DNA from 3 places in the Sphingobium sp. BYY-5 genome. Region 2 is predicted to be linked to each of the others. Evidence: riboswitches for the same ligand, from Rfam matches in the RefSeq annotation. Region 2 holds a riboswitch; each other region holds the start of a gene.
What was found. A riboswitch is a leader RNA that binds a small molecule or an ion and turns the genes downstream of it on or off. The one in region 2 is predicted to bind cobalamin.

Region 1 (2,195 bases), on a different contig from region 2:
ACGCCCGTACCATAGGCGGCGCGGACACGCGTTCCGGTCGGCAGCGCGTAGCTGCCCTGGACGCGCCAGGTGGTGGTGTCCTGAAAGCGGTTATTGTCGTCGTAACGCACCGACCCGCCCAGCGAGAGCGCGCCGGCCGTCATCTCATATTGCCCGACCAGCCCGATATTGTCGGTATGCCGCCTGCCCATGAAGGCAAAGCTCGAAAGGTTCCGGAAACTCTCCCGCTCCACATCGATCGCGCCGGTGATGCGGTGCGTCACCGCTTCCGTGCCGAGGGTCAGGCTGGAAGAGAGGGAGCCTTTGTAGCGGCGACCCTTGTCACCATAGTCGAAGCCAAAGGCGTTATAGCCCTTGCGCGTCGTATCGGCGAACTGGCCCGACAGCGTGCTGATCCATCGCCCGTCCAGCCCGGTAAGCTGCGCCGATAGCAGGCCATAGAGCGCTTCGTTGCGATAACGGACACCGGGGCTGTCGACCGTGTAACCGAACAGAGGGCTGGTGGGATCGAACTCGCTGTTGTTGGTGTCGGCCTTGGTCAGGCTGTAGCGCAGCACGCCCGTCAGCTTGACGGCGTCGGTCGGCGTCCAGTTGACCTTGCTGGTCGCGCCCAGGCTTTGGGAGCCGATGTCCCGGTTGCCGCCGCGCGCGGTGGGATAGCCGTCCGTGTCATAATAAGAGGCGGACAGGGCGTAGTCGAAGCCGTCGCTGGCGCCCGCCACGCGCGCGGCGCTGCTGACCGTGCCGAAGGAACCGCCCTCGATCCGTCCGCTGATGCCCGGCGCCTCGCGACCCGACAGGGTGATATAATTGACCACGCCGCCGATCGCGTCGGAACCGTAGAGCGAGGATTGCTGGCCGCGCAGCACCTCGATCCGGGCGGCGGGATCGGCGATCAGCGTGCCGAAATCAAATTCGCCATAATAGGGATCGGCGGCCTCGATACCATCGATCAGCACCAGAACATGATTGGCTTCGCTGCCGCGCAGGCGGATTTGCGTCTGGCCGCCGACTCCGCCGATCCGGCTGATGGCGATGCCGGGCACGTCGCGCAGCACGTCGGACACGATGCGCGTCTGCCGCGCTTCCAGCGTGGCGGCGTCGATCACGGTGACGGACGCGCCGAGCTGGCTGGCCTTCACCCCTTCGCCGGAACGGGAGGCGGTGACGAGGATCTCATCGCCGGGGCGCGTGCCGGGTTCCGTTTCGGGCGCCTGAGCCAGGGCAGGCGTCGCCGCTGCCAGGGCCAATAGGGAAATAGTCTTTACAGTCTTCATCGGAGAGCCCCCTCCGAACGCCGGCAACGAAGGCAGGGCCTGCCGAACGCGCAACGCGATCGACCGGCGCATGGTGGCGGACTGGCGTTGTTGCGCCCGCATACCCCGCGCCGAAGCGGCCCCGGCCGCTTGGTCGTCGCTCGACGGACATTCTCCGTGCCCTGGTCTCTCCCTGGACCTGGGACAATGAGCGACCCACGCTGGCTGGTCTCCTGGCTCGCGGGTCGTCGCTTGATGCACACCTTCCCAGGGTCTCCCCCAGTGGCTGTCCCGGCCTGTTCCGGAACCTGTGCATCGCGCTCGCCGCTTACAGTTGCAGGGACAGCCCTGGATTTGCCGGCTCTTGTTAAGCCGCCTCACCATGTTCCCATTCAAGCCCCTCGCGGGGCACCGACGCGGTCATGGAGAACAGATATTCCCCACCATCATGCCCATAACGCGCCGCACCATTTTGGCAATGTGCTTTCGTCCGGCGCCTCTGTCGGGGGGAAGAGGGATGCTGCCCTTTCCATTTGCAAAGACGGTGAAAAACAACAAAGGGGGCGCATCAAGGGGAGCGCCATGAAGAAGCAGCTATTGTCCGCCATCCTGTTGGCCGTGCCAGCCACCGCCTGGGCTGAAGCGCCCGACGATGCGCCGTCCATCGTGGTGACGGGGGCGGGGCTGGACCTGCCGCCGGGCACGCCGGTCTATGGGTCGGTGGTGATCGACCGGCAGCGGCTGATGGACAGTGCTTCAGGCCGGATCGAGAGCGTGCTGGGCGATGTCGCGGGTTTCCAGCAGTTCCGCCGGTCAGACAGCCGGTCGTCCAACCCGTCCAATCAGGGGGCGACCTTGCGCGCGCTGGGCGGCAATGCGTCAAGCCGTACGCTGATGCTGCTCGACGGCGTGCCGATCGCCGATCCCTTTTTCGGCTAT
Region 2 (2,195 bases):
GTCACATGGGGCGCAAGGCGGCGGGCCAAATTGCGCGTTTCCACGCTGGCCTGCGGGCAATCGGGAGAGCCTGGACAGGCGTCGATGCGCAGCAACCGCTCAGCCGGATCGCTCGACAGGCCGGGATAGTCGGCGGGGGCGCCTTCGCCCTCAACAAGAAGGATACGCCAGGGGGTGATACGCACACCCTGCCCGCCTTGCCCATCCATCATACGCGCGAAGGTGTCCGCATTCAGGCGGCCGAACGCCACACCATAGGCCGCTCCTCGGTCCCAGCGTCCGGGGACCAAGGGCGGCAAAGAAGGGGCGGGCTTGTCCGTGCCCGCCGCCCATATGGGCAGCGGCTTATCATGCCGGGCCATGCGTCCCGCCTGCGCTCCGCCGCTTGCCGCGAACCAGTGGGCGAGCGCGATCAGGGCGTCCACTTCCCGATGCCGTTCCACAACCACCCCGTTCGTCCGGCCGTCCGCGCGCAGCATGATGGCGCCGTCCACTGTTCGTTCGAGCCGGAAGTCCCCCGGCTTACCGGTGAGGACGGGCGCTGGGCCAGTATCGATGACAAATCCGACCTTGTCCGGCAGTTCCGGCAGTTCCGGCAGTTCGTCCAACCGTTCGAGCAATTCGCAGCCGATGCGATGGCTGGCGTCATCGTCCTGCCAATCCGGCGCGATCAGGATATTGCGCACGCCTTCACGGTCGGCATCGCTATCGACCAGGTCGAGGTCCAGCAGGCATTCGAGCAGCTTGGGCCATGTCGCCTCGCTCACGCCCCGGATTTGGAGGTTGGCGCGGCGTGTCACATCGATCTGGCCATTGCCGTGGGCGATCGCTGCCGCGCACAGGCCAGCAACCTCGGCCTGTGTCAGGCGGCCCAGGCGCGGCTTCACCCGCATCAGCAATCCGTCGCCCGCCATCATCGGGCGCCAGGCGTTTGGGCACCAGCCCCTGACCGCCCCCTTGCCCCTGCCTTCGCCGTCCCGGCCCACATAGCTTCTCCGCGCGCCCGGACGCAAAATGGCGGGGCTTGCCGGCATCACCGGTCGACGCGCAACGGCGGGCAGGCGCGACAGGCACCCGTCACCACGCGACCGTGCAGCCCCAGCCGCACAGCTTCGTCGCCCAGACGGAGAAGGACCGTGCCATGACCAACCCCTGGGTCAGGGCAAGAGCGACCACGGCACCGGCCGGTCTCCTGGCTCGCGGGTCATGGCTTGATGCACACCTTCCCGGCCCGGCGATCCGCCTGCCCAGTGGTTGCCCCCAAGGGGCCGATGCATCGCACTATCCGCTCACAGTTGCAGGGACAGCCGCGGAATTGGGAGCAAGGCCCCCGCACCGCATTCCCGATTATGCCCCTTGCGGAGCACCGGTGCGTTCATGGAATGCCCGGATCGCTCCAAAGGCATCACAGCTCCACTAGTCGAAACTCACGGTCGAGCCAAGCTGGGACTGTTGGTTGAGATGGTGGGCCTGGCCTTTGCGCCCGTTCCCTCCTCTCTTCAGCGCGAATAGCCGCCGCCAGCCGATCACCATGCCGCTCACGGAAATGGCCACACCGGCAATGGACAGGAACCAGATCAAGACGTGCCGCATGACCGGCCAGATGAGCAGCCAAGGCAGGTCCAGGCTGTGCAACGCGTTGAACAGCCAACGATAAGAGCGACCCCCAGCCCCCAACTGCCCGAGCAACGCCCCGGTCGCCGGATCGATGTGCAACCATGTGCGCGCGGGATCGACAAACTTCAGGCGCAGGATCGGTAGAGGCCGACTGTCATCCCGCGGGTCCCCGGTCGAATACCAATATCGATCCGGCTGTTCCAACCGCTCGACACCGACCAGCCGGGCACCCGGCATCGCATTGCGCGCCATGGCCAGGATGCGTGGCTGGTCAAGTATGATGGGTCGGCCATTCCGTCCATCCAGCAGTTCGGCCGGTTGCGGCCCCCAAATGGTGATGATGGGCAGGCCGCCCAGATAGGCGAACCGTATTTCTCTGGCATCGTGCCCGCGCCGAAGAAATATGGCGGGGTCAATGGCCGGAAAGACAGGTTGGGCGCGGGCGTAAAGGCGCGGCACGTCCGCCTGCCCCTTGTCGCGCAGGCCGCCCCATGGGCTCATCGACAGCCAGCCGCTGAACACCCAACCCACAAGGAACAGGCCGCCCAACAGCCCGACGACATGATGCCACTTCATCC
Region 3 (2,195 bases), 460 kb from region 2:
CCATCCGGCAGGAGAGGGCGTCGGGACGCCAGCGCCTGAACGAACGGCCTTTGTCATGCGGATTGGGGCCGCCGCCGAATAGGAAGCGAAGCTGTCATCAGCCTTTCAGGGCGGCATGACTATCGCACGCAGCTTCACTTCCCCTGGCGGGCTGTTACTGGCGTTGCAGCAACCGCTCCGCCGACAGGCCGAACGCCACGCCGATCGTCGCCCACAGCACCAACTGGGTTGCCATGGCGGCAACGCGGAAATTCCACAGCAGGCTCGCGGGGAAATGTTCGGGCACCTCATCGATCGTGGGCAGCAGATATTGGCCCAGCATGACCAGCAGCAGATAGGCGCCGATCGCGAGCAGGACGGCATCGATCCTGCGCCAGGAGCGGGACAGCGCCATGCGCAGCCTGCCAGCAATCACCGCAGCGCCCAAGGACAGGACAATCATCGCGAAATAGGCGGCGGTGCGGACGCCCACCGTTTCATGTCGCCCGACGGCAGGCGGTGTCTGCGGATATTTGATCGCCGGCACGATCACGACCAGCAGGAAGGCCAGGCCCGCCAGTAGCAGCGCGAAGCTGCGCGGTCCCATCCGCCCGATCCGCCCGTAGCCATAAGCGAAAACCAGCGAAAAAATGCCGCCCACCGCAGCGCCATAAAGCGTCAACGCCGTGAGCAGCCCCGCGCCCTTCTGGGTAGCGCGGCTGACCAGTTCTTCCTCTCCGCCACCCATATCATGGGCGGCATGGGACGCTTCATAGGCGATGGCCAGGTCGACCTGCGGCTCGGCGATGACGCGCGCGCACAAGGTCGACAGCAGGGCCGCCAGAATGCCCGCCAGCATTCCGCGCCACAAGAGATCCTTGGTCATGTGATTGGGCTGTCAGTGGCAGGGGAAGCCGAGCAGATGACGGCCGTCATGCACATATTCATGCACATACATGCCGTCGAACAGGGCATAGGCACCTTGTTCGGTGCTGACGAAATAGAGAAAGATCATCGCGATCAGCAACCCGAACACGGCCCAGGGGGCGATATCCTCGATCGGAATTGCGGCCTGCCCGCGTACGGGAATGAAAACGTCGTCGAACAGGGCGGCATTGCTGGCCATGGTCATGCTCCTTTGCGGGATGTCGCGTCCCGATGGGGGTATCAAAAGCCCAGGAAGAAAATCTGGCTCTCGACGCGCGGCAAGGGCATCGATTACAGTGGCGCGACCGCGCCGGATTTGCACCGGCTTCCTCTTCCTGGACGCTGTCTGTCCTTTGAACCGGCAGGCGATCGGCGTCAACTGTCTGTCGGAGCTTTGCCTGACCCTTACGCTTACCCTTACCCTTACCCTTACCCTTACCCTGGTCTGTGCCGGTGCGACACGCTTCAGTCGATCGGGTGGCTTTGCCGGGCCGGAAGAGCCGCTGGACGATGCCGGTCGTCGCGCGGCCGTGGCGGCGATGGCGGGCGTGCGGTTTGATCGGCTCTTTTGCAGTCCCGCGCGGTCCGCGATGGAAACGGCAGCGGCCATGGCGCTGCCGGTGGAACCGGAAATCGCATTGCGTGACGTCGATCATGGCGCGTGGAGCGGGCGCACCATTATGGAGGTCGGTGCATCGCATCCCGATGGATTGGCAGCCTGGCTTGCCGATCCCGCCGCCGGCGCTCCGGATGGGGAGGATATGGCGAATGCCGCCGCGCGCATCGGCTCCTGGATCGATAGCCTGGCGGGGCAGACGTCAGGCCGGCCGGGGGCGATTACGCATCCGATGATGATCCGCGCCGCGCTGGCTCATATGCTCGACATGCCGTTGCGCGCGACCCTCGCCATCGACATCGCCCCGCTTTCATTCTGCCGCCTTTCCTTCAATCGGGCATGGCGCCTGCAGGCGCTTGGCGCGCTCCCTATTGATAGTGGTGGAAAGGCTAAAGCCGCTTACCATGCCAGCGCAGATGATCCTCCATGAAGGTGGAGATGAAATAATAGCTATGGTCATAGCTAGGCTGGACCCGCAGGTTAAGGTCGATCCCTGCGACGGAGCAGGCGGCTTCCAGCAACTCGGGCTTCAATTGTTCGGCCAGGAATGGGTCCGCCGCGCCCTGATCCACCAATAGCTCCGGCACTCGCGCGCCATCCTCGATCAGCGCGACGGCATCATGTTGACGCCACGCCGCCTTGTTGTCGCCCAGATAGCCGCCCAGCGCCTTCT

Region 1: linked by a shared signal. The riboswitch ahead of MOK15_RS04565 (TonB-dependent receptor) and the one ahead of MOK15_RS18490 (cobalamin biosynthesis protein CobG) in region 2 are both predicted to bind cobalamin.
Region 3: linked by a shared signal. The riboswitch ahead of MOK15_RS16700 (CbtB-domain containing protein) and the one ahead of MOK15_RS18490 (cobalamin biosynthesis protein CobG) in region 2 are both predicted to bind cobalamin.

The regions. Positions count from the first base shown of each region.
Region 1 is NZ_JALEBH010000001.1:934,096-936,290, forward strand. It holds gene MOK15_RS04565 (TonB-dependent receptor) at 1-1,277, opposite strand, end outside; cobalamin riboswitch at 1,462-1,687, opposite strand; gene MOK15_RS04570 (TonB-dependent receptor) at 1,839-2,195, shown strand, end outside.
Region 2 is NZ_JALEBH010000002.1:541,443-543,637, forward strand. It holds gene MOK15_RS18490 (cobalamin biosynthesis protein CobG) at 1-917, opposite strand, end outside; cobalamin riboswitch at 1,165-1,386, opposite strand; gene MOK15_RS18495 (PepSY domain-containing protein) at 1,417-2,195, opposite strand, start outside.
Region 3 is NZ_JALEBH010000002.1:78,774-80,968, forward strand. It holds gene MOK15_RS16695 (CbtA family protein) at 155-865, opposite strand; gene MOK15_RS16700 (CbtB-domain containing protein) at 878-1,105, opposite strand; adenosylcobalamin (AdoCbl) riboswitch at 1,109-1,262, opposite strand; gene MOK15_RS16705 (histidine phosphatase family protein) at 1,260-1,952, shown strand; gene fghA (S-formylglutathione hydrolase) at 1,912-2,195, opposite strand, start outside.